2 regions of the Paenibacillus donghaensis genome follow, and region 1 is predicted to be linked to the other one. Evidence: predicted binding sites of a transcription regulator. Region 1 holds the regulator's gene; the other holds the start of a gene.
The links. Region 1 encodes LexA, which represses DNA repair genes until DNA is damaged. Its sites were predicted from a motif close to CGAACATATGTTCG; they were not measured.
Positions count from the first base shown of each region.

Region 2: a site for LexA is predicted at 1,736-1,749, ahead of addB (helicase-exonuclease AddAB subunit AddB). Genes of this name have one in related genera too.

Region 1 covers NZ_CP021780.1:3,350,843-3,353,943, reverse strand. The annotation lists gene B9T62_RS39085 (hypothetical protein) at 1-142, opposite strand, end outside; gene B9T62_RS14545 (L,D-transpeptidase) at 296-634, opposite strand; gene lexA (transcriptional repressor LexA) at 837-1,463, opposite strand; gene B9T62_RS14535 (LysM peptidoglycan-binding domain-containing protein) at 1,660-2,073, shown strand; gene B9T62_RS14530 (DUF896 domain-containing protein) at 2,185-2,394, shown strand; gene B9T62_RS14525 (hypothetical protein) at 2,443-2,967, shown strand; gene B9T62_RS14520 (HAD family hydrolase) at 3,039-3,101, shown strand, end outside.
Region 2 covers NZ_CP021780.1:5,249,469-5,252,569, forward strand. The annotation lists gene addB (helicase-exonuclease AddAB subunit AddB) at 1-1,623, opposite strand, end outside; gene B9T62_RS24045 (ABC transporter ATP-binding protein) at 1,860-3,101, opposite strand, start outside.

The DNA of each region.
Region 1 (3,101 bases):
CGCAAGGCAATAGCGATTCTGCGGCCACAATCAGCTTATTGACATCAGTAACAGGATACATATATACCAGCTTTAAGCCCGCTGCAGCCAGCAGCATGAGAATACCGGCCCCCGCAAATACCCATACAAGCACCATTAACATGAGTGTCCACCTCCTGCTTCTTACCCTAACATATGTTTGTCTACCAGAAACGATGAGTTTTATTGCATATTGAGAAATAACACCTCCGTGAATCGTGAGCTACGATCTGCGGAGGTGTTTACTGTTGCGCTGACCTTATGGATGGTTGATTATCTACTGTCGAATGGTAACCCTGGTGCCAATCGGCACTAGAGCCTGCAGGGCAAGCACATCGGCGTTAAACATCCGAATACAGCCGTGCGACACCTCTTTGCCGATAGAAGAAGGGTCATTGGTGCCATGAATCCCATAGTGAGGTTTGGACAGGCCCATCCAGAAGGCGCCAAAAGGTCCCCCAGGGTTACGCTGCTTGTTGATAATGGTGTAATCCCCGACAGGGGATTGGGTTAACATCTTGCCGATGCCGATGGGGAACCCTCTGACGACGATATCGTCATCCAGCAGGTATAACATGCGTTGTGAAAGATCCACGATAATGCGGTAGTTGGGCATAAGGAAGGATGCTCCTTTTTAATACAGAATATGTAGGCGGCAGGGCGGACGTTAATCATTATGCCAAAAACAAGCAATGCGAACATTTGTTCTGAATGGTGATTCATAAAGGATAATAAAAAAACTGCCCCGCGAAGATGCGGAGCAGCCTGGAATATAAAGGAAGAGGGAATAACTTGGTACCGTGATCATAGTGCGGAGATTAATGAATGTCGCGGAACAATCCAATGACGCGGCCAAGAATGGTAACCCGGTTCAGTCGCAAAGGCTCGTAGGCCGGATTCTCCGGCTGCAGGCGGATATGATCGCGTTCCTTATAAAAGGTCTTAACAGTTGCTTCATCTTCTTCAGTCATGGCAACGACGATATCGCCATTGTCAGCGGTCTGCTGCTGGCGGACGATTACATAATCGCCGTTCATAATGCCGGCGTCCACCATGCTGTCGCCCAGAACGGACAACATAAACACTTTATTGTCACCAACATAATGAGTAGGAAGCGGGAAGTAGTCCTCAATATTCTCTGTAGCTGTGATAGGTACTCCGGCAGTGACCTTGCCTACAACAGGAACGCGCGTTACCGTATGTGCGAATTGATGTGCATTCTCGGAATCATCCTGGCCCAGCAGCTCAATAGCGCGGGGTTTGGTTGGGTCCCGGCGGATCAGACCTTTCTTCTCCAGTCGGTCCAGGTGACCGTGTACGGTGGAACTGGAGGCAAGGCCAACCGCTTCGCCGATTTCTCTGACGGAAGGCGGATAACCCTTGCTGCGGACTTCGTTACGTATGAATTCCAGGATCGCCAGCTGACGACTCGAAATCTTTGACATCGGAATCAACCCCATATAGTAATGTTTGGGAAAAGTATAACATAGAACTTCCGTTCGTACAAACATAAGTTCTAACCTGTTCTCATAATCTATTTAAATAAAGGGAACAATTGTTCGAAAAAAACTATTGAACAAAACACATGTTCGTGTTATATTATTTTCGAAAGTAAGAACAAGTGTTTGGAGGATGATTATTATGTTGAAATACAGTACCTATGTCAGCATCTATGATAAAAGTAATGAAACTAACGCTAAAACAACTGCACACACTGCTGGTGGCAGCAGTAAGACTGCTAATTTCGCGGCAATCTGGAATCAAGCCTTCTCAGGACTGTTCACACAGGACAAGCTGTTTAAATTTGCACTGGTATTTGTACTTATCATTTCGGGTTTCACCGTAGTTGGCAATGTATTTGCTGGATCGGTAGCCTCATTGAGACAAGAGAAAATGATCGTCGTTGAACGGGGTGATACGCTTTGGAACATTGCACTGGAGAATAAACCGGCCGGTATGAAGACGGCTGTATATATAGAAGGAATAAGAATGCATAATGGTATTCAAGGCAGTGAGATCCAAGCTGGAGAAGTTATAGCTTTACCTGTTTACTGACCTCAGTATAACCGTATATCCATCCATCGAGAGCTTGCAAGGGAGTAGACCTTGACAAGCTCTTTTTCTCATGGCACAGTTAGAATGAAATTATTTAGGAGGGGAACCACATTGAATATAGATGAACTGGTCGCGCGAATCAACGAATTGGCACGCAAGCATAAGAACGGCGGCCTAAACGAAGAGGAAGTGGCCGAACGCGCCAAGCTCCGCGAGATTTATCTTGGCAATATCCGCAATAACTTCCGCAACCAGCTGGAGACGATAGAGATTGTGGATAAGGATGAGGATGGACAAGGCGGCAAGGATCTGTTGCATTAATCCTTGTTCCTTTTCACAGATATTATAGAATGACTAGGGGGAACTTACATGGCCCGTTCTTGGGAAAGAATGGTTCAACGCAACACACAGCAGATCAACAAGCAGAGAAAGAAGCAAGGCAAGGATTCCATTTATGCCACCACATCCAGCTCGGTCAAGAAAAGTGATATTTTCAAAGGCCGTAACATTGTATTCCCGTTCGTACTCGTATTGCTGGGAATCATGTTCTGGGTAGTCGGCTCGATTGATCAGAACAAAGGAAGCGGCATATTGGCCAATTGGCTGGGGGTTGTGCTGTATTTCCTGCTGGCAGCCCTGATGTATTTCCGCCGTCCTTATTTGAAGGTTGACAAGACCAAGCTGTCCACTATCAAATTCAGCCGTGAGCGTTCGTGGGCTGCTGCCGATATCGAGATGATTACGCTCTCCCGCAGCGCCGTTTCCATTAAGTATAAGAACAAACGCAGCCGCTGGGTATTCTCCAGATTCTTTAACCGATACGATACGGTTGCGATCGGGGAACGTCTTGAGGCTTTTGCGAAGCACAACAACGTTGCAGTAGAACACGAATAATAATTAGTCCAGCTGGGAGGTGTCTTCAAACGAGGTTTGAAGACACGCTCTTAGGGAGAGGGAGAACTGCAATGCCAATTTCGGCCGTACTATTTGACCTTGATGATACACTGCTCTGGGATGACCGGAGTATT
Region 2 (3,101 bases), 1.9 Mb from region 1:
ATCCCACAGCTGGCTGTGCTCACGGGCCTGCTCCGGCAGTCCGCGCTGCAATGCCACGGCACTCATCGCTTCAAGCTTAAGCGCGGCACCGGTCTCCTGAAGCAGCTCATACACCGCAGTACAGAGCTGAAGCCCGCTGCGGCTCTTCTTGACCCGCTGCTCGAAAGCCTGTAGCGGTCCTGTAATTAACGCCCGGCACTCTTCCACCTTGAAGAGCAGCTGTTCATCAACCACTCGCTCTCCTTCCATCGAGAGACTCGGAATTCCCCTCCAAGAACGGCCATCCGTCCAGCGGTAGCCCTGAATACCACAGGCCAGCACATAATTCTCAAGCATGTCCATATCCTCACGTGTGACACTGCCGTCGAGCGGAAGCAGCAGATCCGTCTTCACGCAGCGGAACACATCCTCATAACGCCAGCGCCGCCGCACAATATCCAGGGAAGAGCGAATAAACTCCACCAGCGGATGATGTAGCTCGCCCACCTTTTGATCCAGAAACACTGGCACTCCGTAATCCGTAAAAAGCGGGGCTACCAGCTGCTCATAATCCCCAATATTGCGCATGAACACAGCCATTTCTCCGTACTTGGCGCCTTCATCCCTGGCCAGCCTTATCATCTCACGCAGCGCGCTCTCCATTTCCGTCCGCCGTGAAGCGGCAGCGCCAATGACTAAATCGGCCTCAACCTGCTCCTTGCCGCCATGCCAAGGAAGACGGCGGTCGAACCCGCGCTCCAGATGGGCCAGCACCGGACTGCTGCTGAAACGGGGCAGCACCGGCGGAGCCAGCAGCTCATCTGCAATCTCCAGTCCGGTCTCCTCCGCTATTCCACGCAGCTTTATGTAGGTTACCGCAGCCGGATGGAACAGCTCCAGCTCATGCGGCGGCAGCAGCGGAGGATAGACTCGGTCCAGAGTAAGCGAAATGGTGAGCCGGGGCGCATGAATCATCAATTCACGCAGCACTACGAATTCCTGCGGGGTGAACCCGTGGAAGCCGTCCACCCAAATCTCCGCACTGCGGATATAACCGGACTCCGGTATATGCTCAGCCAGCTCCGCCAGCCTGTCCTCTCCATCCATATAGAGCTGTGACATCTCAAGCTCCAGATCGCTGAACACCAGATGAAGATCACCCAGCTTGCCCGCCAGAATCGGGCTGCCCTGGATCGCACCTGACAGCGCAGCCAGCTGCTCCTCCAGATCAGAGGCTCCAAGACAGCAGCGCTTCATCTCCGTGTGCAGCTGGCTTAGTCGCTCCACGAACCCCGGACGGTCCGCTGATGCGCCGAACAGCTTCAGCTCATCCTTGCGGCGGCTGAGAATCCGATAGAGCAGCATCTTCTTGCCTTCTTCGCTGATCGGCAATGCTCCGCTGCCGCCGGTCTCCTGCTTCACCCGGAAAGCGAGACGCGAGAAGCTGAGGGTATGCGCACGTACGCTGCCCTTGGCATGGCCCGCAGTTAACAGCCCACGTTCCGCGCCGAAGGAGCCTTGCTCGGGAACAAGCAGAATAATCGGCGGTCCCAGCGGCTCCTGCTCCAGGGAGGAGGAGATCCTGTTCCCTATGTGTGTGGTCTTGCCGCTGCCCGAGCGGCCCAGCAAAAATGTAACCGTCATAAATGATGACTCCTTCCGAGAGGGGAGAGGTATAAGCACTCTGAACCTTTGCACCCGCCGCTTAAATCCTGCGGGATTTTCGTCCTGTCATTATACCATAACTCACAGGTACGGAACATACGTTTGCCACTTTTTTCAAATGATTGGAAACCACAATAGGGATGATCCGGACGGAGCTTCCACCCGGATCATCCCTATTTACAGAGCCCTCCCCTATAATTCTTGTTATCCTTCTCTCAGGAGGATATACGGAATCCTGTCGACTCCTGCTGCAGCTTCCACATGCGGGCGTACAAGCCGCCAAGGGCCAGCAAACGGTCATGGCGGCCCTGCTCCACCAGACAGCCGTCCTCCAGCACGAGGATATTATCCGCACCGGCGATGGTTTTGAGCCTGTGGGCAACGACAATCACCGTCCTGCCCGCGATCAGGGCCTGAATCGCCTTCTGGATATCCGCCTCATTCTGCGGGTCCAGTGAAGCGGTCGCTTCGTCGAGCAGCACCACTGGGGCGTTCTTGAGGATGGCCCGGGCAATCGATATCCGCTGCTTCTCTCCCCCTGACAAGGTGCTGCCGCCTTCTCCGACCGGAGTCTCATAACCCAGCGGCAGCTGCATGATGAAATCATGGCAGCGGGCCAGCTCGGCCGCCTGGCGGATCTCCTCTCCGGTGGCCCCCTCCCGGCCAAAAGCGATGTTACGGCCAATCGTATCCTGGAACAGATACACGTCCTGGAAGACTACAGCCACCTCCTTCAGCAGGTGCTCAGGGTCTATACTGCGCAGGTCACGGCCTGCCATCAATACCCTTCCTTCCCCGGGATCATAGAAGCGGGAGATCAGGCGCAGCACAGTGCTTTTACCGCTGCCCGATGGGCCTACGATAGCAGTCAGACTGCCCTGCGGCAGATCCATGCTGACATTCTTAAGCACAGGCTGACCGCCATAGCCGAAGGTTACCTCCTCAAAGCGGATGCCGCGCCTTGCGGGCAGCGGGTCCGTGCTTCCTGACATGACTGGCTCCTCCAGCAGCTGCACAATACGCTCGCCGGCCTGCTCATTGTAGCGGAACTCGGCATAATTGGTCAGCGCCGTAGTGAGCGGATCGTAGATCCGTGTGCCGATAATCAGGAAGACCGCCAGCTGCAGCACGCCCAGCTCACCGCCGAGCAGCAGATGAACCCCGACGTACACCAGCAGGGTCAGACCGGCGCGCAGCAGACCAATCGCAGTCATGATAATCGGGCCAAACACCGCCTCCAGCCGGATACTCTCCTTCATCAGCAGCTTGAAGGATTGTTCGAGGCGGACGAATCGGTCCCCTGTCAGGTTGTAGGCCTTCATCACCTGGATGCCATTCAGGTACTCCTGCAGCCGGTTGGCTGCGTTCAGTCTCGCCTCCATATGTGAAGCACCCAGTCTGCGCTGCAGCTTCGAGGCTGAGTACATAATCAGCAGGCCAAGGGGCAACGCAGCAAA